DNA from 4 places in the Erwinia sp. AK-PDG3-5 genome. Region 1 is predicted to be linked to each of the others. Evidence: predicted binding sites of a transcription regulator. Region 1 holds the regulator's gene; each other region holds the start of a gene.
The links. Region 1 encodes PurR, which represses purine synthesis genes. Its sites were predicted from a motif close to CANGCAAACGTTTGCNTG; they were not measured.
Positions count from the first base shown of each region.

Region 1 (8,050 bases):
TTGGCTTTTAACGGTATCGATCCATCGAATCCGCTGCGCGGCGCGGTCAATGAATATGAAGCCCTGCATGCCATTTTCAAATTGGTGCGCAAGGGGATCAAGGATCACGGCTGCAATCGCGCCATTATGGTGGCCCACAATGCGACCTTCGACCTGAATTTTACCAATGCCGCAGCCGACCGTGCAGGATTAAAGCGCAACCCGTTCCATCCGTTCGTGACCTTCGATACGGCGGCACTGAGCGGACTGGTACTGGGGCAAACCGTGTTAGCTAAGGCCTGCGCCGCTGCGGGCATGGCCTTTGACAGCAGCCAGGCACACTCCGCGCTGTATGATACCGTGCAGACTGCCGACCTGTTCTGTGAACTGGTAAACCGCTGGAAACGCCTCGGTGGCTGGCCGCTGCCGATCGCAGAAGAAAGCTAGCCTGCTAACTTTCAGCCATACTCTGCTGACCTAATGTGGAGATGCTGAATGAAAACAATTGCTGTCGTTGCGCCCGGTGCCATGGGATCTGCCATTGCCGGGCTCCTCACCCACCATCATCTTGAAGTGCTGACCTTAATCGAAGGTCGTTCTCAGGCAACAGCTGAACGCGCTAAACAGGCTGGCATGAAACCGGTCAGTGCGGAGGCGTTGATGCGTGCTGATGTCATCCTCTCTATCGTACCTCCCGCCTCAGCCGTAACGCTGGCTGAGTTTCTGGCTCCGCTGTTGAGTGCTGCCCAGACCAAACCCCTTTATGTCGACTGCAATGCCATCGGTGAAGATACCCTGAAACGGGTTGCCGCAACGATTGCGCCTACCGGCGCGGGGTTTGTCGATGGCGCGATCATCGGTCTGCCGCCGGCGTCCCCTGGAGATGAAAGTCCGCAATTTTGGTTTGCGGGCGATCGGGCTGACTCTCTGGCGGAACTGGAGAGGTTCGGATTGCGGGTCAACATCATGCAGGCGCAGACTGGCGCGGCGTCGGCGTTAAAAATGTCCTACGCCGGGATCAATAAAGGCATCACCTTGCTGTCTGCACTGATGCTGATTAATGCCAGTCGGGTGGGCGCTGCCGGAGCACTGCTTGAGGAAATGGAGGCGAGCCAGCCTGCACTGCTGGCGCGTTTGCGCAAGGCTATTCCGGATATGTACAGCAAGGCCTGGCGCTGGGCGCCAGAAATGGAAGAGATTGCGACGTTAAATGCCCGCGAATTGCCCGGCGAGCCGCTTTTTCACGCCCTTGCCACCTTCTGCCGTCAGATGGCAGAGGATCAGCAACAAGGCGGAGATTTCACCGATCTGCTTAACGCTTTTCTGCAGCAGCAAAAATAAGCATAAAAAAAGGCAGGCGCTCATCACGCCTGCCTTTTCTGCTTCTGACGGGCTTATTCAGCGGCGTCAGAAGGGTATTTTTGCGCGGTATCTTTAATCAGCTGCTGCAGTTCGCCCTGCTGGTACATCTGAATAATAATGTCGCAACCGCCGACCAGTTCACCGTCAATCCACAGCTGTGGGAAGGTTGGCCAGTTGGCGTATTTAGGCAGCTCAGCACGAATTTCTGGGTTCAGCAGAATATCGACATAGGCAAAACGCTCGCCACAGGCTGAAAGTGCCTGAACGGCCTGGGCAGAGAAGCCACAGCTTGGCAGTTTTGGTGAGCCTTTCATGTACAGCAGAATCGGGTTTTCTGCTATCTGGCGCTCAATTTTTTCAATAGTACTCATAAATGGCTTCCTTAATCGGATACTTCATGTCTATTTATTGTAGCGACTCTGCGGGCCCGATGAAAACGACATTTTTTAACAGTTGGGTACGCCCTCAGAGCCACCAGCAGGCAGGCGATAGCGTTAAAATAACATTTTCCTATTGCTTTCGCTGAATTAATGCATGAGAAAAGCACAGGTTTTGCGCATATAAACAGCTGATTTGGCTAATTTTTACAGTTTTTACTTGCTCTGTATCATTGAAACAAAAAAGACCTTACCTTTTGTTAATGAGTTAGATTAGAATTGCAAAATGACGCTGCTGAAAGGCAGAACTCCCTGTTTCTGGCAAGCTGTGGCCTCTGGTCGTAGCACAAACTGTTAATGGTAACGATGCGTTTACTTATCACGCTCTTCATGCTGGCCTTTGCCCAGCTGTTTTTCAATATGGCGCACGCATCGCCACATGCCCCTATTAATGCAAATCATCATAAGGCAGATAGCAGCACGCCTGCCCGAGAGGATGAGCGACGTAAACGCCGACCGGTTAAAGCCAACAGCACAAAAAAAGTTAAAGAATCCACCAGCAAAAAATCTCGCTTAACCTCAGTACAGAAGTTGAAGCTTAAAAAGAAACCTTCGCTGCAAACCGCCTCTGTTGAGACTGCCCCGTTGCACTCCAGCAAATACAAAAAGAAAACCACCTTAAACGCCGGAAAAAAACGCTATGGCCGCCATCGTGGCAAGGTTGTCGATACTGCTGAAGAGCTGACGTCAGATTCTGTTTCTGCGCCATTAAAGTTAAGCAAAGCTCACCGCGCCCGTTATCAAAAAGCCCGTGAAACAGCGATGACCAAACTAATGGGCCAGTTAGGTAAACCTTACCAGTGGGGCGGAACGTCGCCTAAAACCGGCTTCGATTGCAGCGGCCTGGTGTGGTATGCCTACAAAGATTTAGTGAAGTTTAAAATCCCGCGCACGGCGAATGAGATGTATCACCTGCATGATGCGGCTTCGATAAAACGTGATGAGCTGGAGAAAGGCGATTTAGTCTTCTTCCGCATTAACGGGCGCGAGACGGCGGATCACGTTGGCGTGTATCTGGGTGGTGGGAAGTTTATTCAGTCGCCACGTACTGGCAAGGATATTCAGGTCAGCGCCCTGGCAGATGATTACTGGCAGCGCCACTATATTGGTGCCCGCCGGATGATGACGCCAAAAACCATTCGATAGCAGAAATACTCAGAGCCGATCGTCAGACCGGCCCTGTTTGCACTTAATGCATGATCGCGGTGAAGCTAAACGCCATAATCATCAACAGTGCGCAAACCGTGGTCAGTAACGAGAATTTCAGATCGGTATCCATTTTTAATCCTAAATAGCCCTACAGTTTATGATGCCATCAATTTTCCCATACTTGACGGTAAAAATCTCGTTTTCTCTGCCAAGCCTTGTTAGAATTCTTTTTTTGTTGCGCAACGGCCCGCACCTTAAGGTGTTTAGCGGTCTTTAATCAGCGCTTTTTCCTTCCTGACGACTCCGGACAGCAACTAAAAAACGACTTCAGACGTCAGGTTTTCGATCTCACCAGGCAAACGATTAACAACAGGCTTATCAAACAGTTAAGATAGGCGCAGGAGTAGTTATTTCATGGCAACAATTAAAGATGTGGCAAAGCAAGCCGGGGTGTCCACCACCACCGTCTCCCACGTCATCAACAAGACCCGTTTCGTTGCAGAAGAAACGCGGGAAGCCGTGTGGGCCGCTATTAAGGCGCTCCACTATTCACCCAGCGCGGTTGCCCGTAGTCTGAAAGTGAATCACACCAAAACCATCGGGCTGCTGGCTACCTCGAGCGAGGCGCCCTATTTCGCCGAAATTATTGAAGCCATTGAAAACCGCTGTTTTGCCAAAGGCTACACGCTGATCCTCGGTAACGCCCACAATGATCTTGCCAAGCAACAGGCCTATCTGTCGATGATGGCGCAGAAACGCGTCGATGGCCTGCTGGTGATGTGTTCCGAATACCCGGACGAGCTGATCACCATGCTGGAAGATAACCGCAATATTCCGATGGTGGTGATGGACTGGGGTAAATCGCGCGGTGACTTTACCGATACGGTAGAAGACAACGCCTTTGAAGGCGGTTATCTGGCTGGGCGTTATCTGATCGACCGTGGGCATCGAGATATTGGTGTCATCCCGGGTCAGATGGAGCGCAACACCGGCGGTGGCCGTCTTGCCGGATTTATGAAAGCGTTGTCTGAAGCGGGCATTACCCTGCGTGACGAGTGGCTGGTTCAGGGCAATTTCGAACCAGAATCAGGTCATCAGGCGATGCAGCAAATCCTCTCACAGAAGCAGCGTCCAACGGCGGTGTTCTGCGGTGGCGATGTGATGGCGATGGGCGCAATTTGTGCGGCTGATGAGATGGGCCTGCGCGTTCCGCAGGATATATCGGTGATCGGGTACGATAACGTGCGCAACGCCCGTTACTTCACACCGGCGCTGACCACGGTTCACCAGCCAAAAGAACAGTTGGGCGAAACCGCCTTCGATATGCTGTTGGATCGTATCACCAGCAAGCGTGAAGAACCGCAGACGATTGAAGTACATCCTACATTGATCGAACGCCGTTCGGTTGCCGATGGTCCCTTCCTGGATTATCGCCGCTAATCCCGCTTAGTGCTGAGGGAGAATTCTCCCTCGGCACACCCTGTTGGCTCAGGACTCTTCCTTCAGCCATTCACTGTTCAGCGTGTCACTGTCACCCAGATAATCCAGCAACCAGCTCAGCGCCGGTGAAGCCTGCTGCTCAGACCAGCTCACGCAGCACGGGCTGTCCGGAAATCCGCCTTCCAGCGTCAGTTCATGCAAAGCGCCCTTTTGCAGCAGGGGTTGCGCCAAATGGCCCGGCACCATCCCCACGCACAAGCCCGCCAGCAGGCAGTCAAACGCGCTTTCCCAGTCTGGCACCACCAGCCGCCGCTGATTATCCAGTGTCCACGTGGTGCGTTTCGGCAAGGCTCTTGAGGTATCTTCCAGCACCAGTGAAGGCCATTCGCCGATCGCCTCTTCACTGGTTTCTGCGTGCTGACGTGCCAGCGGATGATTCGAGGCGACTACACAGCGCCAGTTGAGCGCGCCCATATTGCGGAAGGCGAACCGGCCTCCTACCGGGATAGCCTGTGTCGCGCCGATGGCCACATCCACCCGCCCGTCGGCCAACGCATCCCAGACGCCGTTAAATACTTCTGCTGACAGATGCAGTTCCATATCCGGGAAGTGTCGATAAAAGTCGACTACCAGCTGCCGGGTGCGCTGAGATTTAACGATGCGATCGACGGCGATATTAATTTGCCCTCGCCAGCCGTTAGCGACCTGCTGGCACTGTCGCCGGGTGGCGAGCATTTTTTTGATGACACTACGCCCTTCCTGGATGAATACCCGTCCCGCATCGGTCAGCACCACATCGCGATGGCGACGCTCAAACAACGGCACGGCAAGCCATTCCTCCAGCTGCCGCACGGTATAACTGATGGCTGAGGGTACGCGATGGAGCTCTACGGCGGCTGCGGTAAAACTGCCGCTGCGGGCAACCGCATCAACCACTTCAAGGGAATGTTCTGACCACATAATCTGCCTGCAATATTTTTGAACGCAACCTGCAAATATTACCGTTTCACAAGCTGTATGGCACGCGATTACACTCTGCGGCGTTTCGTTCATCACAAATAAAGAGAAAAAGAATGCCTTCGAAAGGATTTATTGTTTACCTGGCGCTGTTAAGCGTGGCAGGTTTCCTCGCTACCGATATGTACCTGCCTGCCTTTGGTGCCATGCAACAAGACCTGCAAACCGATGCCGGGATCATCAGTGCCAGCCTCAGCCTGTTCCTGGCGGGTTTTGCCATCGCCCAGCTGTTTTGGGGTCCATTGTCGGATCGTATTGGCCGTAAGCCTGTACTGTTGATGGGTCTGAGTCTGTTCGCCGTCAGTTGTGGCGCGATGTGGTGGGTAAATTCTGCTGCTGCCCTGCTGGCGTTGCGCTTTGTGCAAGCGGTGGGGATTTGTGCCGCTGCCGTCAGCTGGCAGGCACTGGTTGTCGACCGCTATTCCGCCAGCCAGGCAAACCGCGTATTCGCCTCGATCATGCCGTTAGTGGCACTCTCGCCTGCGCTCGCGCCGTTACTGGGCGCCTGGTTACTCAACCATTTCAGCTGGCGCGCCATTTTTGTCGCCCTGCTGTTGGTCGCAGTGGTGCTGCTGATTTCCACCTTGTTCCTCGCGCCAACGGTGAAGAAGCCGGTGGTGGATGGCGTGAAGAAAATGGGCTTTTTCAGCCTGTTAAAATCGCCGGTTTACAGCGGTAACGTGCTGATTTATGCCGCCTGTTCAGCCAGCTTCTTCGCCTGGCTGACCGGGTCGCCCTTCATTCTTGGCGCTCTGGGCATGTCTCCCGGTGACATTGGGCTGAGCTACGTGCCTCAGACGCTGGCCTTTTTGATTGGCGGCTTTGGCTGCCGTACGTTGCTGAAACACACTGAAGGCCGCTCCCTGCTGCCCTGGTTGCTGGCAATCTATTCCCTCAGTATTGTGGCTTTCTTTATCGCCGCGCAGATTGAAGATCCGTCTATGGTGGCGTTATTGCTGCCGTTCTGCGGTATGGCGTTAGCAAACGGTGCGATTTATCCGATTGTCGTGTCGAATGCCCTCTTACCTTTCCCGCAATCGAGTGGTAAAGCCGCTGCCCTGCAGAACACGCTGCAACTGGGTTTGTGCTGTATCGCCAGTCTGATTGTTTCCACATTTATCAGCACATCGCTGTTCACCACCTCGCTGGTGATGATCTCAACTGTTGTTCTGGCAGGAATCGGCTATATTTTACAACGGGCGAAGGCGGAAAAGCTGGCTCTGGCGGACGCACACAGCGGTCGCTAACAGCTTGATTCCAATTGGTTAGCACCCTAACAATAAACAATTGAATATTGCCTGGCGTGAGCATATACTCATTTCAGGCAACACAAAATAACAAGTTCGTCGCAATTTTTTGAGTCCTGACAGGGTGGTCAAGGTGTTATCCCGCGCGGCATTCGTTGCGCAACTCTGCAGGCACTATTCTTAACAATCCTCTGTAACGCCGGATATCAGGCGTACGGTTTATCCGTGCGTGTTCTCAAATCCTGTAGAAATTGTCTATTCTATTTCTCAGGTTTCAATCACACAGGGTGATGGAGAAGCTATGAGTTCATCGTGTATAGAAGAAGTGAGCCTGGTCGAGGATCATTGGTATCGAATCGTCCAGGAAATGCTACGCAATGCGGATATTGAGGTCAACGGCACACGCCCCTGGGATATCCAGATTAAAAATCCGGAGTTCTTCAAGCGCGTGATGCAAGAGGGCTCACTGGGATTGGGCGAAAGTTATATGGATGGCTGGTGGGAATGCGAAAATCTGGATATGTTTTTCCATCGCGTTCTGGTCGCTAAACTCGATCAACAACTCCCCCACCACTTTAAAGATACGCTCAGAATAGCTGCCGCCAGATTAACCAATCTGCAATCACGAAAACGCGCCTGGATTGTTGGTAAAGAACATTACGATCTGGGTAACGATCTGTTCTCACTGATGCTTGATGATCATATGCAATATTCCTGTGGCTACTGGAAAGAAGCGCAAACGCTGGAAGAAGCACAGAGTGCTAAATTAAAAATGATCTGCGATAAACTGCAATTAGCACCGGGCATGTCACTGCTGGATATTGGTTGTGGTTGGGGCGGACTGGCTGAATATGCCGCCAAAAATTACGGTGTCAGCGTATTTGGCGTAACGATCTCTGCTGAACAGCAGAAAATGGCCCAGCAGCGATGTGAAGGGCTGGATGTCACTATTCTGTTGCAAGATTACCGCGATTTAAACCAGCAGTTTGACCGCATATCTTCCGTAGGCATGTTTGAACATGTTGGACCTAAAAACTACGCCACCTATTTTGACGTGGTAAACCGCAATCTGAAACCTGACGGTATTTTCCTGCTCCACACCATAGGTGCCAATAAGACCAATGAACATGTTGATCCCTGGATCAATAAGTACATTTTCCCCAATGGCTGTCTGCCTTCAGTACGCCACATCTCTGAAGCGCACGAGCCGCATTTCGTTATGGAAGACTGGCACAACTTTGGTCAGGACTATGACACCACTCTGATGGCATGGCACGAGCGGTTCCTCGCGGCCTGGCCCCAGCTGGCAGAAAAATACGGTGAGCGTTTTAAACGGATGTTCGTCTATTACCTGAATGCCTGTGCCGGCGCTTTCCGCGCCCGCGATATTCAACTGTGGCAGGTGGTCTTTACCCATGG
Region 1 is NZ_CM165967.1:2,690,272-2,698,321, forward strand. Features, by position in the region: gene rnt (ribonuclease T) at 1-426, shown strand, start outside; gene AC1UKS_RS12355 (NAD(P)-dependent oxidoreductase) at 475-1,320, shown strand; gene AC1UKS_RS12360 (Grx4 family monothiol glutaredoxin) at 1,374-1,712, opposite strand; gene AC1UKS_RS12365 (C40 family peptidase) at 2,085-2,924, shown strand; gene cydH (cytochrome bd-I oxidase subunit CydH) at 2,968-3,057, opposite strand; gene purR (HTH-type transcriptional repressor PurR) at 3,342-4,367, shown strand; gene punR (DNA-binding transcriptional activator PunR) at 4,416-5,327, opposite strand; gene punC (purine nucleoside transporter PunC) at 5,441-6,631, shown strand; gene cfa (cyclopropane fatty acyl phospholipid synthase) at 6,933-8,050, shown strand, end outside.

Region 2 (8,050 bases), 1.2 Mb from region 1:
TGGAAGCATTCGGAGGCTAAATTCTCCTATGTAACAAATCTGGGGGCTTTTGTTGGTCGATGGATCCCCATACTTGGATGGGTAATATTAACGGAAGACATAGCTACCATTGCCTATAAGGCTACTAACCGTTACAACACCATTGCCAGGGAGGAAGATCGCCTATGGTGAGTAATGAGGACATCCTTGATTGGTATAATGAACGGTTTAACAAACCGGGCTTTTTTTCCAAAAAGCGCTGGCCCGTCACGATGGATACCAGCCTTTCAACCGGGCGCTATGTGTGGGCCTGTGAGGCAGGTGACGAAATAATGGAAGAGTATTTCGGGAAATTTAAGGTTGCCCCTGCCGGGTTTGATTTCGTGAAATATTGGCCTGTTGAAGCGTCTGGTTTTTCGGTCTTTGCGCTTTGTAGATGCGGGAATGACGAGGACGAACCGTTACCACTGACACTCAACATGTTGGCTGAATCAGCCCGGGCCGGAAAATGGCTCTATCAGTAGAAAGCGTTGCCTCTTCTTAAGCCCGGAATTCTCCGAGCTTATTCAGAAATTACCCGCAGCAAATATCGTGAATTTCAGGCAAAAAAAATCCCCGCCGAAGCGGGGATCGATATTTGCTGACAGAGACTTAGCCCTGGATCTGCGCGTGCATTTCCTGAACGGAGATAACCTGCGCGGTGGGATCTGCGCTCAGTGAGTTTGCCGTAGCAAAGGCACCGTTCAGCGTGGTGTCGTAGTGCACCTTGTACTGCAGCGCGCTGCGGCGGATCAGTTTGGAATCCTCAATCGCCTGGCGTCCTGCGGTGGTGTTTACGATGTAAGCATACTCACCGTTTTTCAGACGGTCCTGGATATGCGGACGGCCTTCATGCACCTTGTTGACCAGGCGGATGTTGATCCCTGCTTCACCCAGCACCACTGCGGTACCGTGAGTCGCGTCCAGTTCGAAGCCCAGTGACTGCAGCTTGGCGGCCAGCGCAACGATGCGCTTTTTGTCGCCATCACGCACGGACAGCAAGGCACGACCGGTTTTCTTCATGTTGCTCGCCGCGCCCAGCATCGCTTTCGAGAACGCTTCTGCGAAGGTTTTGCCAACACCCATGACTTCACCGGTTGAACGCATTTCAGGGCCGAGGATGGGGTCAACGCCCTGGAACTTGTTAAACGGCAGCACCACTTCTTTCACCGAGTAGTAAGGCGGAATGACTTCTTCCGTAATGCCCTGCTCTGCCAGCGTTTTGCCTGCCATTACGCGTGCCGCCACTTTCGCCAGCGGCACACCGGTCGCCTTGGAAACAAACGGTACGGTACGGGCAGCACGTGGGTTCACCTCAATCAGGTAAACTTCGTTGTCTTTCACCGCAAACTGCACGTTCATCAGGCCACGTACGCAGAGTTCGAAGGCCAGCTTCTCAACCTGCTGACGCATCACGTCCTGAATCTCTTTGCTCAGCGTGTAGGCTGGCAGTGAACACGCGGAGTCACCGGAATGCACGCCCGCCTGCTCGATATGCTCCATAATGCCGCCAATCAGCACGCGCTCACCGTCGCAAATCGCATCCACATCCACTTCTACCGCGTCGTCGAGGAAGCGGTCCAGCAGCACCGGCGCATCGTTAGATACGGCAACCGCATTCTGGAAGTAGCGCTTCAGGTCGATGTCGTCATACACGATTTCCATCGCACGACCGCCGAGCACGTAAGAAGGACGCACAACCAGCGGATAGCCAATCACCGCCGCTTTCTCTACCGCCTGCTCAATCGCCGTCACGGTGGAGTTTGCCGGCTGCTTCAGACCCAGGCGTTCAACCGCCTGCTGGAAACGCTCGCGGTCCTCTGCACGGTCGATGGCATCCGGGCTGGTACCGATAATCGGCACGCCAGCGGCTTCCAGCTCACGCGCCAGTTTCAGTGGCGTCTGGCCACCGTACTGCACGATCACACCTTTCGGCTTCTCAATACGCACGATTTCCAGCACGTCTTCCAGCGTTACCGGCTCGAAGTACAGACGGTCGGAGGTGTCGTAGTCGGTGGAGACGGTTTCAGGGTTACAGTTGACCATAATGGTCTCATAACCGTCTTCACGCAGCGCCAGTGAAGCATGGACACAGCAGTAGTCGAACTCAATGCCCTGGCCGATACGGTTTGGACCGCCGCCCAGCACCATGATTTTCTCACGGTCGCTGTTAGGGTTGGATTCGCACTCTTCTTCATAGGTGGAGTACATGTAAGCGGTATCGGTAGAGAATTCCGCCGCACAGGTATCGACACGCTTATACACCGGGTGCAGATTGTACTGCTCACGTAGCTTACGTACTTCAGCTTCAGACACACCCGCCAGCGCAGACAGACGCGCATCGGCAAAGCCTTTACGCTTCAGGGTACGCAGGAAGTCCGCCGTCAGGCCATTGACGCCTTCGCGGGCAACCTGGCCTTCCAGCTGAACCAGCTCTTCAATCTGTACCAGGAACCAGCGGTCAACGTTGGTCAGGCTGAAGATCTCTTCCACATTCATGCCCGCACGGAACGCATCCGCGATGTACCAGATACGGTCAGAACCGGCGTCTTTCAGCTCGTGACGGATAACCGTCATCGCTTCCGCATCGTTCAGGTCAACTTTCGGGTCAAAGCCATGTGCGCCAACTTCGAGGCCGCGCAGCGCTTTCTGCATGGATTCCTGCAGGGTGCGGCCAATCGCCATCACTTCACCCACCGACTTCATCTGCGTGGTCAGGCGGTCATTGGCGCCGGCAAATTTCTCGAAGTTGAAGCGAGGGATTTTGGTCACAACGTAGTCGATAGACGGTTCGAACGAAGCCGGGGTCAGACCACCGGTGATGTCGTTCATCAGCTCATCAAGCGTGTAACCTACCGCCAGTTTGGCCGCGATTTTAGCAATCGGGAAGCCGGTGGCTTTCGACGCCAGCGCAGAAGAGCGCGACACGCGTGGGTTCATTTCGATGATGATCAGACGGCCATTCGCCGGGTTAACGGAGAACTGCACGTTGGAGCCACCGGTTTCTACGCCGATTTCACGCAGTACCGCCATCGAGGCGTTACGCATGATTTGATATTCTTTGTCGGTCAGGGTCTGGGCTGGCGCCACGGTGATGGAGTCACCGGTGTGGATGCCCATCGCATCGAAGTTTTCAATCGAGCAGACGATGATGCAGTTGTCGTTTTTATCACGCACCACTTCCATCTCGTACTCTTTCCAGCCAATCAGCGACTCATCAATCAGCAGCTCGTTGGTTGGGGAAAGATCCAAACCGCGTTCGCAAATCTCTTCAAACTCTTCACGGTTATAGGCAATACCGCCACCTGAACCGCCCATGGTAAAGGAAGGGCGGATGATGCATGGGAAGCCAACGTCTGCGGCAACCGCATAGGCTTCTTCCATGTTGTGTGCGAAGCCTGAACGCGCGGTATCCAGACCGATGCTCTTCATCGCTTTATCAAAGCGCTGACGGTCTTCTGCTTTGTCGATGGCATCGGCGGTAGCACCAATCATCGCCACGCCGAACTCTTCCAGCACGCCCTGGCGTTCCAGTTCCAGCGCACAGTTCAGTGCGGTCTGGCCGCCCATGGTTGGCAGAACCGCATCCGGGCGCTCTTTTTCGATAATCTTGCGCACAACTTCCCAATGGATCGGCTCGATATAGGTCGCATCGGCCATTTCCGGGTCAGTCATGATGGTTGCCGGGTTGGAGTTAACCAGAATCACGCGGTAACCCTCTTCGCGCAGGGCTTTACAGGCCTGTGCACCAGAGTAGTCAAATTCGCAGGCCTGGCCGATCACGATCGGGCCAGCGCCAAGGATCAGGATACTTTTTATGTCGGTACGTTTTGGCATTTTCTCGCTCCTGATTATTTAGCGGTTGAACGGTAGGCTTCGATCAGTTCGATAAAGTGATCGAACAGCGGCGCGGCATCGTGTGGGCCCGGGCTGGCTTCCGGGTGACCCTGGAAGCTGAACGCTGCTTTATCAGTGCGGTGAATGCCCTGTACCGTCTGGTCAAACAGCGAGGTGTGCGTCACTCGCAGGTTTGCCGGTAAGTTGGTTTCGTCTACGGCGAAGCCGTGGTTCTGTGCGGTGATCATCACGGTGTTGTTATCCAGGTCTTTCACCGGATGGTTGCCGCCGTGGTGGCCCAGCTTCATCTTGACGGTTTTTGCCCCGCTGGCCAGCGCCAGTAACTGGTGGCCAAGGCAGATGCCGAAGACCGGCACGTCGGTTTCCAGGAACGCTTTAATTGCCGCAATCGCGTAATCACACGGTTCCGGGTCCCCAGGTCCGTTAGAGAGGAAGATGCCATCCGGGTTCATCTTCAGCACCTCTTCTGCTGGCGTTTGCGCCGGCACAATCGTCAGACGACAGCCACGGTCAACCAGCATGCGCAGGATGTTGCGCTTCACGCCGTAGTCATAGGCCACGACATGGAAAGGCAGGTCGGCTTCTTGCTTCGCGTCCGGCAATCCGTCCAGCGTCCAGCTGCCTTGCAGCCAGCTGTAGCTTTCACTGGTGGTCACTTCTTTCGCCAGATCCATTCCTTTCAGGCCCGGGAAGGCTTTCGCCTGCTGCAGAGCCAGCTGCGCATCAGGTGCGTCGCTGGCGATGATGCAGCCGTTCTGCGCCCCTTTTTCGCGCAGCAGACGGGTCAGCTTACGCGTATCGATATCGGCAATAGCGACAATGTTGTGACGCGTCAGATACTCAGACAGCCCTTCTTCATTACGGAAGTTGCTGGCAATCAGCGGCAGGTCACGAATGACGAGGCCCTGAGCATGTACCTGAGAGGATTCTTCGTCAGCGGAATTGGTGCCGACATTGCCGATATGGGGATAAGTAAGAGTAACGATCTGGCGGGAATAGGAAGGATCAGTGAGGATTTCTTGATAACCGGTCATTGAAGTGTTGAAAACAACTTCCCCCACTGCCGATCCTGTTGCCCCGATGGCCCGACCGTGGAATTGGGTTCCGTCTTCGAGAACCAATAGCGCTGACTTAATCAAAACATCCTCCTGAGAATAAACAGTCACATTATTTGCATATTAATTCATAACAGAGCCATAAATCAATGCAAAAACCGCCTGAATTCTCGATTTTTGGCAAATTGCGCGCATTCTAATGATCGCTCACTCTGTTGTCTACCCCGCAGCTCACTTTTTCTTAGTCTTTTACTCAACTGGAGAGGAAATCGGAGGATTTACCCTGAAAAGAACAGATATCCAGTCCATAAAACCGGTTGCCTGACGGGATGTGCATAGGAAAAGGGAAAATGGCGTTAAAAAGTGGACCAAATGGTCAAAATTAACAATTTTTGCGGAATAAATTGAAGATAAAACCCCATAATAACCATTATGGATAGAAAATTAACTCAAGTCAGGATTATTACAAAATAAAAAGGGCAATAAAATTATTGCCCTTACCAATCAGAAACTTATGATTGAAATAACCACATCACGATGGTGCACAACACTTATAAATCATCTAAATTCAACACGCTTCGCATATCATAAAGACCTGCTTTTCGCGTGCTTAACCAGTCAGCTGCACGAACTGCGCCTTTCGCGAAGGTCATGCGGCTTGAAGCCTTGTGTGTTATCTCTACGCGCTCACCGATATCCGCAAACATCGCGGTGTGTTCGCCAACGATATCGCCGGCACGAACGGTCGCAAAACCAATGGTTTGTGCCTTACGTTCACCGGTATGGCCTTCGCGGGCATACACGGCGTGCTCATTTAAATCCCAGTCCATTGCATCGGCAATCGCTTCGCCCATCGCCAGCGCGGTCCCGGATGGCGCATCCACTTTATGACGGTGGTGAGCCTCAATGATTTCGATATCGGCATAGTCGCCCATCACTTTGGCGGCTTTTTCCAGCAGTTTCAGCACCAGGTTCACACCCACGCTAAAGTTCGCTGCGAACACGATAGCAATCTCATGTGACGCTTCTTTGATCGCCGCTTTGGCCGAGTCATCCAGGCCGGTGGTACCGATCACCATCGCTTTCTGGTGCTGACGGCAAAAATCCAGATACGCCAGCGTGCCTTCAGGGCGGGTAAAATCGATCAGCACGTCGAAGTCGCTCACCACGGCGTCCAGGTTGTCGCTAATCCTGACGCCCGTCGCGCCGGTTCCGGCCAGCTCGCCGGCATCTACGCCGACCAGTGAAGAACCTTCACGCACCAAAGCTGCGCCTAAGCACACGCCGTCCGCCTCCTGTGCTGCCTGAATTAACTGACGCCCCATGCGTCCTGCGGCGCCAACAATGGCAAGGCGGATTTGTGCATTGTTCATAATGAATCCCTGTATAAAGTCTGTGCATGCAAAGCGCTGACAGGTTAACCACGCGGTAACCTCTGCGCCACAATAAAAACACCATGATTAGAATTTTATGCCAGACGCGACGGATTATCAGTAAAACAAATTTTGTCTGGCTTTGATCGGGGGAATGAGTGGGAGGAGAACTTCAACTTCTGAAGAGCGTTGGTGATCTGGTGAACGCACAGGTCAACGTTAAAAGGAATTTGGTTAACACCCAGGTCAACTCAGAGGATGTTGACCTGGGTGTTCACAATCGACCATTCGACACTGAAGCTTGAGGGGAAGGGAGAGAGCCACCTGAACGTCCAGACGACTTAAGCGATCAAACAACAGTCCCATATCCCAGAACCCGCTAGTCGACCTGGCGAACGTCGACGCGGAGTTCTTTCGGCACTTCGAAAACAATGTTCTCTTCACGGCCGATCAGCTCGATAGCGGTTTCGCCACCGAACTCGCGCAAACGCTGGATCACTTCCTGCACCAGAATGTCAGGTGCGGAAGCGCCGGCGGTGACACCGACACAGCTCACGCCTTTGATCCACTCTTCCTGGATGTCATCGGCGGAGTCGATCAGTCGCGCAAGTTTCCCTGCACGCTGCGCCAGCTCGGCCAGACGGTTGGAGTTGGAGGAGTTGCGTGAACCCACCACCAGCACCACGTCGGCGTCTTTTGCCAGCGTGCGCACGGCTTCCTGACGGTTGGTGGTGGCGTAGCAGATGTCATCTTTGCGCGGGCCGACAATCTTCGGAAAACGGGCACGCAGCGCATCAATCACTTCGTAGGTATCATCCACCGACAGCGTGGTCTGGGTCATAAAGCACAGGTTGTTTTCATCCTTAACCTGCAACTTATAGACATCCTCGGGCGCTTCAACCAGATACATGCCGCCTTTCGGGCTGCTGTACTGGCCCATCGTCCCTTCCACTTCCGGGTGGCCGGCGTGACCAATCAGGATCGCTTCAGTGCCTCTGCGGCTGGCTCGCGCCACTTCCATATGCACTTTGGTCACCAGCGGACAGGTGGCATCAAACAGCATGGTCAGATCGCGTGCTTTAGCTTCCGCCCTGACCGCCTGAGAAACACCGTGCGCGGAGAAAATCAGGATCGAGCCGTCCGGCACTTCCCCGATATCTTCAATAAAGATCGCACCGCGCTCGCGCAGGCTGTTGACGACATAGCGGTTATGCACCACTTCATGACGCACGTAGATTGGCGCGCCGTACATTTCCAGCGCGCGCTCCACAATGCTGATGGCGCGATCGACGCCGGCACAAAAGCCGCGGGGATTAGCCAACAGGATTTGCATTTGTCGCCTCCAGTACCGGATCGATCTCCAGCACTTCAACCTCAAAGTGGATAGTCTGCCCGGCCAGCGGATGGTTGAAATCAACGGTGATCGAATCACCGGAAATCTCGCGGATCACGCCGGGCATTTCGTTGCCATCCATGCCGCTGAACAGCATGATGGCGCCGATTTCAGGCTCGCCTGCCTGGGTAAAATCCCGGCGGGAGAAATACTGAATCAAATCCGGGCTGCTCTGGCCAAAAGCATCATCCGCCGTCAGCGAGAAGGATTTCTTCTCGCCCACGGTCAGACCCAGCAAATGCGACTCCAACCCTTCTGACAGGCTGCCGTCGCCCAGGCTGAACAGCGCGGGCTTGCCGTTATTGCGCGTGGATTCCGCCGTGGAGCCGTCTTCCAGCTTCAAGGTGAAATGC
Region 2 is NZ_CM165967.1:3,922,337-3,930,386, forward strand. Features, by position in the region: partial or broken gene AC1UKS_RS18290 (STM2901 family protein) at 1-171, shown strand, start outside; gene AC1UKS_RS18295 (DUF1493 family protein) at 165-503, shown strand; gene carB (carbamoyl-phosphate synthase large subunit) at 631-3,855, opposite strand; gene carA (glutamine-hydrolyzing carbamoyl-phosphate synthase small subunit) at 3,870-5,015, opposite strand; gene dapB (4-hydroxy-tetrahydrodipicolinate reductase) at 5,483-6,304, opposite strand; gene ispH (4-hydroxy-3-methylbut-2-enyl diphosphate reductase) at 6,684-7,637, opposite strand; gene fkpB (FKBP-type peptidyl-prolyl cis-trans isomerase) at 7,618-8,050, opposite strand, start outside.
Region 2: carA (glutamine-hydrolyzing carbamoyl-phosphate synthase small subunit) is a predicted target of PurR. The motif match lies at 5,238-5,255, and genes of this name have one in related genera.

Region 3 (8,050 bases), 1.2 Mb from region 1:
ACTCAGCACGGTTGGCGTTCAGCTTGCGGCGAACCGCGCTGCGGCGCTGGTGCTGACCCGGCATGATAAAAGTACGGCCGACGTAGCGGTTTTTCACAAACCCCTGACGGTATGGCTTGTCCAGAATGCGGGCCATTTCAAGCGCGATATCGCAGGAGGTTTCCGGGATTGGGATCACCACGTCAATGTCCAGGTCTTCCCACTCACGGGCGATTTTCTCACCCAGCTTGGTGCCCATGCGAACGCGGGCGCTGTAGACGGAAATTTTGTCCAGGAACGAGTCCGGGCGGGCAAAATAGACGTACTCAAACAGGCACGGATTGCATTTCGGGTTCTCTGCACACTGACGCGTGAACAGCTGACCTTTCTCGGTGACGTAAACCGCTTCGCCCGGCGCAACATCACGCAGGAATTCGAAGCCGAGCGTATCCAGCGCCACGCTTTCGGAGGCAACCATATACTCATGGCGACCGTCTTTCATGCCACGCTTGCCAATCACCAACGGACGGATACCGTTCGGATCGCGGAACGCAACCATGCCATGGCCGATGATCATCGACACGCAGGCATACGCGCCACGAACGTGCTGATGAACCGCTGCCACAGCGGCAAAAATGTTGTCTGCTTCCAGCGGGAAGTGCTGAAAACGATCCAGCTCCTGAGCAAAGATATTGAGCAGGATTTCAGAATCTGATGTGGTGTTAACGTGACGACGACCGCTTTCGAACAGCTGCTTACGCAGTTCGTGCGCGTTGGTCAGGTTACCGTTGTGCGCAAGCGTAATGCCGTAAGGCGAGTTCACGTAGAAAGGCTGCGCTTCGGAAGCACTGGAGCTTCCCGCAGTTGGGTAACGGACGTGACCGATGCCCATATTGCCTTGCATACGCTGCATATGGCGGGCTTCAAATACATCGCTAACCAGGCCGTTTGCTTTACGCAGGCGAAAGCAATTCAATGCATCAATGGTTACGATGCCTGCGGCATCCTGCCCACGGTGCTGGAGCACCGTTAACGCGTCATAAATCGACTGGTTGACCGGCATAAATCCGGCGATCCCGACAATACCGCACATGTGGTTATTTCCTCATAAGCCGCAACCCAGGTTTTATTACCGGGGCAAAAAACTCGACGTGCTTTTCAGGTAGTCAAAAAACCACCTGATGATGTAACTGAACTGGGGAACCAGCTGAGACTGTTGCCAGTCCGGACTTTTGGAAAATCCGGTGAATGTATCGAGGAAAAACAGAATGGCTGAGACTATCAGCACGCCACGTAATGCCCCGAAACAGACTCCCAACACTCTGTCGGTACCCGACAGGCCGGTTTTTTCAACCAGCGACCCAATTACGAAGTTGACGATAGCCCCGACTAACAGCGTGGCAACGAACAACACCGCAATGGCGATCCCATTTCGAACCAGTTCGTCTTCAAAACCGGTGAACCAGACCGCGAGGAAGGAGTAGTAATGGCTGGCGACAAAAAATGCGCAACCCCAGGTGACGAGTGATAATGCTTCCCGAACGAACCCACGGATCAGGCTGACAAGAGCCGAAAAACTAATAACCGCAATAATGACGTAATCTATCCAGACCATGAACTCTTCCAGCGACTGTGCCCTTAAGGTCGCATCCACGTGTAACAGAGGGATGCGACCTATAGTTCGGGGCGAATTCTAACAGAAAAAGAAAACGTTTGCGTAGGGTTTTCCTTTGCCAGTTTAATTAAAACAATTTGCTAAAAAAACCAGCAATCATGCGCGCTGGCGGCTATCCGACCGTGCCGGACAGCCCGGTACTGCAATCTTTTGATTTGCATCGGGTAAGCCGCCCAAAAGGCGGTTTAACCCGAGTGAAGCGCCATGCCGAAAACGGCCGTTGACAAGGCGCAGACTCTTACAGTAATAGCGACAGGCTAACGTTAACGAGCGCTGTACGGTTTCACCACGCCGCCCAATCCTGAGATGCCTTTCAGCTCTGAGATTGACGCCTGCATTTTCGCTTTCGACGCGTCCGGCCCGACATAAATACGGGTGATTTCGCCCTGCACCGGCGTGGAAGGCACGGTAAAGGCGCGATAACCGGAAAGACGCAGCTGGGCGACAATCTGGTTCACCTTGCTGGCATTCTTCAGCGCGCCGAGCTGAACGACGTATGCCTGACCGGTTGGTGCGCTATCCGGCTCGGCGGCCTGAGGTGCAGGTTCTGGCTTCGGCTCAGGCTTCGGTTCGGCCTTCGGCTGCGCTTTCGGTTTCTCAACCGGTTTTTCAACCGGCTTCGGCTTCGGTTTTTCAACCGGCTTCGGCTGCTGTACCGGCTTAGACTCAACCATCGGCGGCGGGGAAATCACGCTGGGCTTATTGACGGATTTTGGCGCGGTTGAGCCACTTTCAGCCTGCGAGGTATTGCCCGGCGTTTTGCCTTCCACCGCCGTGGCTGCACCTTCCGGCGGCTGCGAAGGTAAAGACTGCGTTACCGGAGGAACCAGATCGTTCTCCTGCTGGTCGCCCGGTTTAGGCACCAGCGGGATCGCGGCAAACTCTTCTTTATAGTGCTTTTTCTTGCCGTCGAGCAGGCCTGGCAGAATGATGACACCCAGTGCAACTATTATGACGGTCCCGACTAAACGGTTCTGAAACTTACTGGCCACTGCCGTTCTCCGTTTCCCGCGTTTCCATAACCTGTGCCACGGTGTGGAACGAACCGCACACCAGCACAATATCCTGCGCTTCAGCCTGTTGCAGCGCCTGGCGATAAGCATCGGCCACGCTGGTAAAGGTCTGCGCTGTCGGCAAATGGGCCTTCAGCTGTTCAGCGCTGGCACCGCGCGGGCCGTCCAGCGACGCGCAATACCAGTAATCCACTTCAGGTTGCAGACAGGCCAGCGTACCGGCAATGTCTTTGTCATGCAGCATACCGACCACCGCGTGAACCTTGCCGCTTTTCGGCAGTTCACTGAGTCGACCCACCAGATAGCTGGCCGCATGCGGATTGTGCGCCACATCCAGAATCACCCTCGGTGACTCGGCGACCGTCTGAAAACGGCCGGGCAGAATCGCCTTGTCCAGCCATTGGTAGATGATTGCATCATCCACCTGCAGCGAGGAACAGCGTAGCGCGGCCAGCGCGGTGGCAGCATTAGGCATCGGCACCTGCGGCAGAGGCAATGCGCTTAGCGTGCCCTGCGCATCGGTAAATGACCAGCTGCCGTCTTCAACGGTGTAGGACCAGTCACGGCCGCGCTTCAGCAGCTGCGCGCCGAGGTTATCGGCCACTTCCGCGATGGTGTACGGCATATCAGGTTCACCAACTACCGCAGGTTTACCGCCACGGAACACGCCGGCTTTCTCGCGACCAATGCTTTCACGATCCGGACCCAGCCAGTCGGTGTGGTCCAGCGCGATGCTGGTCACCACCGCGACGTCGGCATCGACGATATTGGTGGCATCCAGTCGACCGCCCAACCCGACTTCGAGGATCACCACATCCAGCTTAGCGCGCTTAAACAGCCACAAAGCGGAGAGCGTCCCGAATTCAAAGTAGGTCAGTGAAGTGTCGCCCCGTCCGGCATCGATATCCGCAAACGACGCGGTGTGATCGGCTTCGGGTAGCTCTTCGCCCTGAATGCGCACCCGTTCGGTATAGCGCAGCAGATGCGGGGAGCTGAACACGCCGACGCGATAGCCTGCGGCCATCAGCAGCGTTTCAAGAGTTCGACAGGTGGTGCCTTTGCCGTTGGTCCCGGCGACGGTGAAAACCACGGGAGCAGGCGTTAACAGGTCGAGCGACGTAGCCACGCGATGCACGCGTGTCAGCCCGAGTTCGATAGCTTGAGTATGGAGATTCTCAAGATAATGAAGCCACGTGACCAAAGGTGACGTGGCTTGAGGAAGATTATCCATTTGTCCCGTTCACAGCGTTACGGTTCATTGGTAAAAGGGGCTGTGCGCCCCTTTCCATCGTTGATCAGGCCTCATGGCCCTGCGACGCGTCTTCGTCCTGGACCGCTTCTTTATGCGTGTCTTCCACTGGCGCAGGGATATTCATCATCTTCGCCAGAATGCTGGCCAGCTTGAAGCGCATCACCGGACGGCGCACGATCATATCGATAGCGCCCTTCTCGATCAGGAACTCACTGCGCTGGAAGCCTGGTGGCAGTTTCTCACGCACGGTCTGTTCGATAACGCGAGGTCCGGCAAAGCCGATCAGCGCTTTAGGTTCAGCAATGTTCAGATCGCCCAGCATCGCGAAGCTGGCAGACACGCCACCCATGGTTGGGTCAGTCAGTACCGAAATGTACGGCAGACCGCGTTCCTGCATTTTCGCCAGCGCGGCGCTGGTTTTTGCCATCTGCATCAGCGACATCAGCGCTTCCTGCATACGGGCACCGCCGGAAGCGGAGAAGCAGATCATCGGACAGTTGTCTTCCAGAGCCTGTTCCACCGCACGAACGAAACGCGCGCCCACAACAGAACCCATTGAGCCGCCCATAAAGGAGAACTCAAACGCAGCAGCCACGACCGGCATGCCGTGCAACGTGCCTTTCATCACGATCAGCGCGTCTTTTTCGTTGGTCTCTTTCTGAGCCGCAACCAGACGATCTTTGTATTTCTTGGAGTCTTTGAACTTGAGCAGATCTTTCGGCTCCAGTTCGCTGCCCAGCTCTGTCATTGAGCCTTCGTCCAGCACGCTGTGCAGGCGGTCGCGACCATGCATACGCATGTGGTGATCGCATTTCGGGCAAACTTCCAGATTACGTTCCAGCTCGGCGCGGTACAGGACCTGGCCGCAGCTGTCGCATTTGGTCCAGACCCCTTCAGGAATACTGGCTTTACGCGATGGAGTAGTGGTGCTTTTATTGAGAATTCGTTCAATCCAGCTCATTGATGACCTTTCTGTTTGAACCTGGTGAAACCAGTTTTCTTTTTTCCACGCCGCAGGCAGCGCAGACCATAATGTCGCTCATTAAACCATAACCGCCCGAAGCTGTGGATAAAAATCTGGTATCCGGGCGGCAGTTTAGCGATGTATTACTGCGATTTTTGCTACTTTGCGGCCCGACGGTGACGCCAGACTTCAATCACACCCGGCAGAATCGACAGGACGATTATTGCCACGATCAGCAGCTTCAGATTCTCCTGCACAACCGGCAAATCACCAAACAGGTAACCCGCGTAGGAGAATAGCAGCACCCAAAGCAACCCACCCGAGATGTTATACAGGGCAAAGTGGCGATAGGACATTTTTCCCATACCGGCGACAAACGGCGCAAATGTCCGGACGATCGGCACGAAGCGCGCAAGAATAATCGTTTTCCCGCCGTGACGCTCGTAAAATTGATGGGTTTTATCGAGGTGGCTGCGACGGAAGATTTTCGAGTTTGGATTGCTGAACAATTTATCGCCAAACAACCGGCCAATGGTGTAGTTCACCGCATCGCCGACGATAGCCGCCACGGCCATCAGCGCCACCATCACATGGATATTCAGATCGTTGGTCGGTAACGCCGCCAGCGCACCGGCAACAAACAGCAGCGAATCCCCCGGCAGGAACGGGGTGACAACCAGTCCGGTTTCGCAGAACAGGATCAGGAACAAAATGGCATACACCCACATGCCGTACTGCGCCACCAGCTCCGCCAGATGGACATCGATATGCAGGATAAAGTCGACTACAAAACGAATCAGTTCCATACACCTTTCCTTAATTCGTAAGGCTTAAAATTAATCCTCGAGGAACAACGGTCCCATCGGTGGACGTGGTAATTCAAAATGGTCAGGATAATCGACTGACACCAGGTACAGTCCTTCAGCCCGTGCAGTTGCCGCCGCCAGCGTGCGATCTTTCGCCGCCAACAGCTCTGCTATCCAGCTTTCCTGCTGATTACCACAGCCTACTTCCATCAGGCTTCCGACAATATTGCGCACCATATGGTGAACAAAGGCGTTGGCTTTAATGTCCACGATCACGTAAGCGCCAAAGCGGCTGACGTTCAGGTGGAACACTCTGCGCCACGGCGTGCGGGACTGACACTGCACGGCGCGGAATGAGGTGAAATCTTTTTCGCCCAACAGGCTCTGCCCGGCGCGCTGCATCTTTTCCACATCCAGAGGATGGTAAAAGTGCGTCACGCCGCCATGCAGAATGGCCGGACGCAAACGGCGGTTATAAATGACGTAACGGTAACGACGAGCGGTAGCACTGAAGCGGGCATGAAACTCGTCGCTGACCGGTTTTACCCAGCGCACCGCGATATCATCGGGCAAATTCGCATTCACCCCCAGCGTCCAGGCGGCATCTTTACGCAGCGAGGTGGTTTCAAAATGCACCACCTGGCCGGTACCGTGCACGCCCGCATCGGTACGGCCGGCGCAGAACACGCTGACCGGATGGTTTGCCACTTTCGACAGCGCCTTTTCCAGCTTTTCCTGCACGCTGCGGACTTCCTGCTGCCGCTGCCAGCCATAATAGTGGCTGCCGTCATATTCAATGCCGAGCGCCAGCTTATGCGTTTGCTCCGGCAAGGCTGCTTCTGACATCAGTACATATACTCCTGAACCAGTTTCTCGGCCGTTTTCACCGCCATCAACGCGCCGCCGAAACGGACGTTGTCAGACACTGACCAGAACTGCAGCATTTCCGGCACGCCGTAATCGTTACGCACGCAGCCGATGCTCAGGTGATCGTTGCCGGAGGCATCGCCAACCTGAGTCGGGTAATCCGTTTCGTCAGACAGCGCGATATCTTCCGCCTGAAGCAGCACTTCGCGCGCCTCTTCGGCTGACATCGGACGCAGGTTTTCCAGGTGGATAATCTGCGCGTTGCCGTAGAACACCGGTGCCTGCACGGTAGAAACCGAGACCGGCAATCCTTCGTCCTGCAGCACTTTGCGCACCTGATCCACCAGGCGACGCTCCTGCACCACGCTACCTTCCGCATCCGGCAGTAACGGCAACATGTTAAAGGCCAGCTGACGATCGAAGAAACCGGCTTCGACCGGCAGACCGTTCAGCAGACGGGCACTTTCACTGGCCAGGGAATCGACCGCGGCTTTGCCGTGCGCCGAGGCGGCAATCAGGCTGGTGACCTGAATGCGGCTTAAACCCGCCTGATCGACCAGCGGTTTGATGGCGCACAGCAATTGGCTGGTCACGCTGTCAGCAACGCTGATGATATTGCGATTGCGGTAATCGCCGAGTACCTGCGGATTGACATCGGGCACCACCAGCGGCACATCCGGCTCCAGCGCAAACAGATCGCTGCTGTCAATCACCAGGCAACCCGAGTTGGCCGCTTCTTCTGCATAGGTTGCGGAAGCTTCGCGTCCGGCGACAAAGAACGCCAGCTGCACCTGCGACCAGTCAAAATCTTTCGCATCCGTCACCAGCAGCGATTTGCCATCAAAACGCAGGGTTTCGCCCGCGCTGCGTTCGCTCGCCAGCAAATGCAGTTCACCAACCGGGAACTGGCGTTCCGCCAGCAGTTCCAGTAAAGCTCGCCCTACTGCGCCTGTAGCGCCCAATAGCGCAATGTTCCAGCCGTCAGACATGTTGGTTAACTCCAGAAATGAAACAAAAAGAGAAGGCGGTGTTCACACCGCCCGCAGAATAAGACTATGGACTAAGGCTTATCCTAACCTTAGGTTGCCGGCTGAAAAACGGCGTTGAATCCGAGTTTATTCAGCAACGCCGCGACCGGCTCCACGTCGCACTGCACCTGCAGTGACGACCATTCGCGACGTTCCAGATAATTCTTACGCAGGCGATCAAATTCGCCAGGGATTGCGGCCACGGCTCGCAGCGGCGCATCATCGCGGCGCACATCATACACCAGATGCACCAGTCTTTTTAGCGTTGGCTGATCCAGCTCGCCATGCAGGGTGATCTGGCCAAACTCTGGCGCCGGCAACAGGGTGTCCAGCGCCACCTGCTGGGGCTTGCCGAGAAACGCCGTCCAGGCTTCAAATACCTGCGTGGTGCCGCGCGCCTTGCCTTCCAGCGTATAGCCAGCAATGTGCGCGGTGGCGATGTCCACTTTATCCAGCAGCGGCAGAG
Region 3 is NZ_CM165967.1:1,476,177-1,484,226, reverse strand. Features, by position in the region: gene purF (amidophosphoribosyltransferase) at 1-1,072, opposite strand, end outside; gene cvpA (colicin V production protein) at 1,109-1,594, opposite strand; gene dedD (cell division protein DedD) at 1,918-2,646, opposite strand; gene folC (bifunctional tetrahydrofolate synthase/dihydrofolate synthase) at 2,636-3,898, opposite strand; gene accD (acetyl-CoA carboxylase, carboxyltransferase subunit beta) at 3,963-4,880, opposite strand; gene AC1UKS_RS06805 (DedA family protein) at 5,042-5,689, opposite strand; gene truA (tRNA pseudouridine(38-40) synthase TruA) at 5,720-6,535, opposite strand; gene AC1UKS_RS06795 (aspartate-semialdehyde dehydrogenase) at 6,535-7,545, opposite strand; gene pdxB (4-phosphoerythronate dehydrogenase PdxB) at 7,635-8,050, opposite strand, start outside.
Region 3: cvpA (colicin V production protein) is a predicted target of PurR. The motif match lies at 1,682-1,699, and genes of this name have one in related genera.

Region 4 (8,050 bases), 600 kb from region 1:
TAAAAATTACGCACAAACTGCCCGTTCACTGCGCGGGAAAGTTCAGACAATTGCATACTCTGTGCTGGAGGCGTGCTGCCAGGTTTACGTGGACCTGGCAAAAGCAGTACATTGTATTGAAAGAAAATTACAATAAGAGCCTGACTGCTTACGGATTATACGGGTCAGGCTTATCCTGCAACGAGGAGAATATAATGGCGGTTACACAAACGGCCCAGGCATGCGATCTGGTCATTTTCGGTGCCAAAGGCGACCTTGCGCGCCGGAAACTGTTGCCTTCCCTGTATCAACTGGAGAAAGCCGGTCAGATCCACGAAGAATCCCGCATTATCGGGGTGGGTCGTGCAGACTGGGATAAAGCAGCCTACACCAAGGTAGTGCGTGAAGCGCTGGAAACCTTTATGAAGGAGAAGATCGACGAAGCGCTGTGGGATAAGCTCAGCAATCGACTCGATTTCTGTAATCTTGATGTGAATGACGCTGCGCACTTTGCCAAACTGGGCAAAATGCTCGACCAGAAGAAACGCGTCACCATCAACTACTTCGCAATGCCGCCGGGAACTTTTGGTGCGATCTGTAAAGGTCTGGGCACCGCCAAGCTCAATGCACAGCCTGCGCGTGTGGTGATGGAGAAGCCGTTAGGCACCTCTCTGGCAACCTCTCAGGAGATCAACGATCAGGTCGGTGAATACTTCGAAGAGAACCAGGTGTTCCGTATTGACCACTATCTGGGCAAAGAAACGGTCCTCAACCTGCTGGCACTGCGCTTTGCCAACTCCCTGTTTGCTTCAAACTGGGATAACCGCACTATCGATCACGTGCAGATTACCGTGTCGGAAGAAGTGGGTATCGAAGGCCGCTGGGGTTACTTCGACAAAGCCGGCCAGATGCGTGACATGATCCAGAACCACCTGCTGCAGGTTCTGACCATGATTGCCATGTCACCGCCTGCGGATCTTTCTGCAGACCGTATCCGCGATGAGAAAGTGAAGGTCCTGCGTTCACTGCGCCGCATCGACCATACCAACGTGCGCGAAAAAACCGTGCGCGGTCAGTACACCTCTGGTTTTGTGCAGGGCAAAAAAGTGCCTGGCTATCTGGAAGAAGAAGATGCCAACAAATCCAGCAGCACCGAAACCTTCGTTTCGATCCGCGTGGATATCGATGACTGGCGCTGGGCGGGCGTTCCGTTCTACCTGCGTACCGGTAAGCGCCTGCCGGTGAAATGTTCTGAAGTGGTGGTGTACTTTAAGAACCCGGCACTGAACCTGTTCAAAGATTCCTGGCAGGAACTGCCGCAGAATAAACTGACCATTCGTCTGCAGCCGGATGAAGGGGTGGATATTCAGATTCTGAACAAAGTCCCGGGTCTGGATCACAAACACAACCTGCAAACCACCAAGCTTGATTTAAGCTTCTCTGAAACCTTCAACCAGTCTCACCTGGCAGATGCTTACGAGCGCCTGTTGCTGGAGACCATGCGCGGTATTCAGGCTCTGTTTGTTCGCCGTGATGAAGTGGAAGAAGCCTGGAAGTGGGTCGACTCCATCATGGAAGCCTGGGCTGGCGATAACGAAGCGCCTAAGCCTTATCAGGCAGGAACCTGGGGACCGGTTGCCTCTGTGGCGATGATCACCCGCGATGGCCGTTCCTGGAACGATATCGGCTAATCGCCCATCGCTGCCTGCTCTCAAGCCCCGTCTCTGCTACGGGGCTTTTTTTTTGCGCAGGCGTGGGCAAAAGCGTCGTAAAGAAAAATGAACCGTAGTTTTAAAAATCCGCGTTAGCGCATGGACGCAGGGAAGGGCAATCCTGTATGGTAGGGGCTGTATTCCTGTCCTGACGCCGCGCGCGTCGCTTTGGAGAAGCAGAAAGATGACTAACTGGAAGACCAGCGCCGAGCAAATCCTGACCACTGGCCCTGTGGTGCCGGTAATTGTGGTAAACAAACTTGAGCACGCAGTGCCAATGGCGAAAGCGCTGGTGGCGGGCGGAGTGAAAGTTTTAGAAGTCACGCTGAGAACACCCTGCGCGATGGATGCCCTGAAAGCGATGATCCGCGAAGTGCCGGAAGCCATTGTGGGTGCGGGCACGGTCCTTAACGTCCAGCAGCTGAAAGAAGTGACCGATGCCGGTGCGCAGTTTGTAATCAGCCCTGGCGTGACCGAATCGCTGTTACGCGCAGCGGTTGATGGCCCGGTGCCGTTAATTCCCGGCATCAGCACGGTGTCGGAGTTGATGACCGGCCTGGATTATGGCCTGCGTGAATTTAAATTCTTCCCGGCTGAAGCCAACGGTGGCGTGAAGGCGCTGCAGGCGATTGGCGGCCCATTCCCTCAGGTGCGTTTCTGCCCGACGGGCGGCATTTCGCCGGCGAACTACCGTGACTATCTGGCGCTGAAAAGCGTGCTCTGTATTGGTGGTTCCTGGCTGGTTCCGGCTGATGCGCTGGAAGCAAGGGATTACGATCGTATCACCCAGCTGGCCAGAGAAGCGGTAGCGGGCGCGCGATAAGACGTCAGATCAGGCATAAAACAAAAGGGATGGCACAGGCCATCCCTTTTTTGTTGGTACGAAAGCGCGGTTATCCGCTGACTTTCACACCGGCTGCACAGGCAATCGCGCGCTGTACCGCGTCATCGATGTTCTCGCCCGTGGCCAGCGCCACGCCCAGACGGCGCTTACCCCGGACTTCCGGTTTGCCGAACAGACGAACCTGCAGACCGGCGCCCAGCACGCCACCCAGATTGGCAAACTGCACGTTATCGCTGTCCAGTTCCGGCAGGATCACCGCAGATGCGGCGGCGCCGTACTGACGAATGCCCCCGATCGGCAGACCGAGGAAGGCACGCACGTGCAGGGCAAATTCGGACAGGTCCTGAGAAATCAGCGTCACCATGCCGGTGTCGTGTGGGCGAGGGGAAACTTCGCTGAACACCACCTCATCACCACAGACAAACAGCTCAACACCAAACAGGCCGTGGCCGCCCAGTGCCTTAACCACTTCTTCGGCAATCTGCTCAGCACGTTGTAGCGCGAGGGCGCTCATCTGCTGCGGCTGCCAGGATTCACGGTAGTCGCCATCTTCCTGACGGTGGCCAATCGGCGCGCAGAAGTGAATGCCATCAACCGCGCTGATGGTCAGCAGGGTGATTTCGAAATCAAACTTCACCACACCTTCAACGATCACCCGGCCTGCACCGGCACGTCCGCCTTGCTGCGCGTATTCCCAGGCGGCATCCAACTGTGACGCTTCGCGGATAAAGCTCTGGCCTTTACCTGACGAGCTCATCACCGGCTTCACAATGCACGGGAAGCCAATTTCATCAGCCGCCTGATTAAACGCCTGCTGGCTGTCGGCAAAGCGGTAGGTCGAGGTAGGTAACGCCAGCTCTTCTGCCGCCAGGCGACGGATGCCTTCACGGTTCATGGTCAGGCGGGCAGCGCGGGCGGTTGGCACCACGTGTTGACCCTGTTTTTCCAGCTCAATCAGCATATCGGTGGCGATGGCTTCAATTTCCGGCACGATATAATCCGGGCGTTCCAGCGCAACCAGCGCTTTTAACGCCTCGCCATCCAGCATATTAATCACATGACTGCGGTGTGCCACATGCATGGCAGGCGCATCGGCATAGCGATCGACGGCAATCACTTCAACACCAAGACGCTGGCATTCCAGCGCCACTTCTTTGCCCAGTTCACCTGAACCTAACAGCATTACGCGGGTTGCGGCAGGGCGCAGCGCGGTACCAAGAGTGGTCATAATCTCTACCTGATTGGATGGAAAAAACGCGCGAAGTATAAACGAAAACGATTGCGCGTACATCCGCTTTCCAGGGTTGAGCGAAAAAGAGACGTCTGATATACTGTATAAAAATACAGTTAACTGAGGTGTGGATTATGCCTGTTGAAATCAAATATGTTGTCGTCAGAAAAGGTGAGGAAAAGATGACATTCGCCAGTAAGAAAGAAGCCGACGCGTACGATAAAATGCTCGATATGGCAGAGGCCTTTTCTGATTGGTTGAGCGTGGCACCTCTGGGCATGGAAGAAGAGCAGCGTGAAGCGCTGGGCATGTTCCTCGCAGAAAATAAAGATGCCGTGCAGCATATTCTGCGTACCAGCAAGATGCCTGAAGCGAGCGAGTCCTCCGCCGCTGGCAATGATGCTGAACCGAACGTTGAACAAGACACTGCTGAAGCTGCAGCAGAAGAACCGGCTGAAGAGTCTGATGCGCAAGAGCCGGAAGCCGTAACGGGTAAAGCGGCCAAAGCAAAATCGGCTACACGAACCGTTAAAGCTGCCTGATCCTTTTTTCTTCATCACAGCCTGTGGCGCGAAGGGTATTTTTCCCCCTTTGCGCCATATAACCTTGCTTTAACTCTTCCCTGTTAGTGACTTGCTTCACCGGCTACCGTTAACGATCGCCGCCGGATAATACCTTTTTCAATGACTGCAGCGCTTTGTTGGCCACCTCTGCCGGCGGCAGTTGATGATAACAATCGCTGAACACTTCCAGTCCTATCGGGCCTGAATAGCCTTGCTGATGCAGATAGTCAGCCAGGGATGAAAGCGGGAAATTTCCTTCGGCTGGCAATAAACGCTGATGGCGTGCCACATCCACCAGACGATCGTGGTTGGGAAGGGTAACCAGGTCTGACAGCTGGACCAGGAAGATCTTATCCATCGGAATCCCCGCCAGATCGTCCACCGTCCGGTTCAGCACGAAAATGTGAAACGCATCCACCACTAGTCCAAGATTGGGTTCATTGACCTTTTGCACCAGTTGCCAGGCCGCGGCCGTGTTGTTGATATGCGTGCTCCATGCCATGGCTTCAAAGGCCACGCGCAGGCCACGTTTGCCTGCCTGACGGGCCAGCCAGCGTATATCTTCCTCTTCCCGATCTGCAATGCAGCCCTGATGGGTAGATGCAGGCGTCAGTAAGGTTGTTGCGCCCAGTTCAACGGCGGTATCCAGCATCTGCAGGGCTTCCTGGCGTTTACTCTCTCGCTGATCGTCTGGGGCGCCGTCAAAATCCAGCAGCACCTGGTAATCCGTCATGGCCAGGCCGTGGTTATCCAGTAATCTGGCCACATCACTGGCATCGCCGCTGGCTGCCTCCACGTCCTGACGCCAGAGCTCAACCTGATCAAACCCGGCCTGGCTGGCGGCCTTCAACTTCTCTTCCGTGCTGCCGCCAAGCAAAACCGTATTGATAAACAGCGGATTATTATTGAATCTCATGATGATTTTTCCCTTACGCTGGTGCTTTAAAAAAAATAAATCCTGTCGATTCAGCCGCCACTTTTGGCGAAGCATTATGAACCAGAAGGTTCGACTGGTGGGGCAAGTATAGCTGACGGCTTAGCATCAGCTGACCGTGAAGGTTTTCCAGGCTTTTCCTGCTTTGACGCTTCTTGACGCAAGTCGCTCTATGCTGGTTGTTTTCCGCTGAAGAAGGAAAGGCAATGAGTAACTGGCTGCAACAGATTCAAACGGTATTGGGAGGCAGTAAAGACGGCAAAGGCGGTGGTGAAGGCCTGAGTAAAATGCTGGCACCGGGCGCGCTTGGTGGACTGGCCGGTTTGCTGATTGCCAGCAAATCCTCCCGTAATCTGCTGACCAAGTATGGCAAAAATGCGCTGATCATCGGCGGTAGCGCCGCAGCAGGTGCCGTACTGTGGAAAAAGTATAAGGATCGGGTGAGCGAAACCCATCAGGATCAGCCGCAATTCGGTCAGCAGCAGTCACCTGTCGATCGCCGGGCCGAGCGTCTGGTGCAGGCGCTGGTCTTCGCCGCGAAAAGCGACGGGCATATTGATACCCAGGAACGACAGGCCATTAACGAGCATATCCATCAGTCCGGGCTAGGCGCAGATGGCGAGCGGCTGATTCAGCAGGCGATTGATATGCCGCTGGACCCACAAAAACTGGCCGTGGACGTGAAAAACGAAGAAGAGGCGCTGGAGGTCTATTTCCTCAGCAACCTGGCGATCGACGTCGACCACTTTATGGAGCGCAGCTACCTTCAGGCGCTGGGTGATGAACTGAAAATCCCTCAGGACGTGCGCGACAGCATGGCTGAAGATATTAAAGCCGAAAAGCTGAAGCTTACCGCCTGATCCTGCTTTCGGGGTGACCCTTGTGTCACCCCGTCACACTATTTTTTCAATCTCCTGCCATTGCGCTTGGCAATCTTGATAACAACTGCCACCCTTAGCCTATGTGATTGATCCAACGGGGCTGAACCATGCATAAACCACCAATTGCCAAAAAAATTCCTTTTGATATGACGCTCCACGGAGAAACCCGCACCGATAATTATTACTGGCTGCGCGATGACAAGCGGGAAGATCCTGCGGTCCTCGACTACCTGAAGGCCGAAAATGCCTATGGCAAAGAGATCATGCAGTCGCAGCAGGCGCTGCAGGAGACGGTGCTGAAGGAGATTATTGACCGCATTCCCCAGCGCGATCACTCGGTCCCTTACGTCAGAAAGGGTTACCGCTACCAAAGCCGTTATGAAGAGGGCAATGAATACGCCATCTATACGCGCCAGCCTGAAGAGACCGCTACGCCTGATCGCTGGGACGTGTTGCTGGACGGCAACCTGCGTGCGAAGGACAGCGATTTTTATACACTCGGTGGCGTCGGCATCACCGGTGATAATAAAACCATGGCGGTGGCCGAAGATTTCCTCTCACGTCGTCAGTACGGCATCCGCTTCTGTAATCTGGAAACCGGAGACTGGTACGAAGATGTGCTGGAAAATGTCTCCTCCAGCCTGACCTGGGCCAGCGACAACCGTACGCTGTATTACGTGAAGAAGGATGAGCAGACGCTGCTGCCTTACCAGGTCTGGCGTCATACGCTGGGAACGCCAGTGCAGGATGACCAGCTGGTGTATGAAGAGCTGGACGATACCTTCTACGTCGGCGTGCACAAAACCACCTCGGAAGACTATATCCTCATCTCCCTGAGCAGCAGCACTACCAGCGAAGTTCTGCTGCTGGATGCCGCTGACCCGAATGCCGAACCGCAACTGTTCTGCCAGCGCCGCAAGGATCACGAATATGGCGTTGATCATTACCAGCAGCAGTTCTATGTGCGTTCGAATCGTGAAGGCAAAAATTTCGGTCTGTACCGGACCGCTGCTTTTGCAGAAGACAAGTGGCAGACGCTGATCCCGCCACGGCCTGACGTGGTGCTGGAAGATTTCAGCCTGTTCCGTGACTGGCTGGTGGTCGAAGAACGTGAGGGTGGGCTGACCAGCCTGCGCCAGATCCACTGGCTGACCGGCAAAGAGTCAGGCATCGCCTTTGACGATCCGGCCTATGTCACCTGGCTTTCCTACAATCCCAGCCCGGAGACCAGCAAAATCCGCTATGGCTACTCGTCAATGACCACGCCGGACACACTTTTTGAGCTGGATCTGGACAGTGGCGAGCGCAAGGTGCTGAAACAGGCTGAGGTTAAGGGCTTCGATGGCAGCAACTATCGTAGTGAACGTCACTGGATCACCGCCCGTGATGGCGTTGAAGTGCCGGTTTCTCTGGTCTATCACCGCGACCACTATCAGCCGGGCAAAAATCCGCTGCTGGTGTACGGCTATGGCTCTTATGGCAGCAGCATGGATGCCGATTTCAGCGCCAGCCGCCTGAGCCTGCTGGATCGCGGATTCGTCTTTGCCCTGACGCATATTCGCGGGGGCGGAGAATTGGGGCAGCAGTGGTATGACGACGGCCGCCTGTTAAACAAAATGAATACCTTCAACGATTTCATCGATCTGACCGATGCGTTGGTGGCTCAGGGATACGGTCATCCTGATAAGCTTTATGCAATGGGCGGCAGCGCCGGTGGCCTGCTGATGGGTGCGGTGATCAATATGGCACCTGACCGATTCCATGGCGTTGTGGCGCAGGTGCCGTTTGTCGACGTTGTTACCACCATGCTCGATGAATCCATTCCACTTACCACCGGGGAATATGACGAGTGGGGCAATCCGGCGGAAGAGCAGTATTACCGCTACATTCGTCAATACAGCCCGTA
Region 4 is NZ_CM165967.1:2,090,803-2,098,852, forward strand. Features, by position in the region: gene zwf (glucose-6-phosphate dehydrogenase) at 195-1,670, shown strand; gene AC1UKS_RS09620 (bifunctional 4-hydroxy-2-oxoglutarate aldolase/2-dehydro-3-deoxy-phosphogluconate aldolase) at 1,876-2,514, shown strand; gene purT (formate-dependent phosphoribosylglycinamide formyltransferase) at 2,585-3,763, opposite strand; gene AC1UKS_RS09630 (YebG family protein) at 3,901-4,308, shown strand; gene AC1UKS_RS09635 (sugar phosphate isomerase/epimerase family protein) at 4,418-5,245, opposite strand; gene AC1UKS_RS09640 (tellurite resistance TerB family protein) at 5,470-6,123, shown strand; gene AC1UKS_RS09645 (prolyl oligopeptidase family serine peptidase) at 6,252-8,050, shown strand, end outside.
Region 4: purT (formate-dependent phosphoribosylglycinamide formyltransferase) is a predicted target of PurR. The motif match lies at 3,804-3,821, and genes of this name have one in related genera.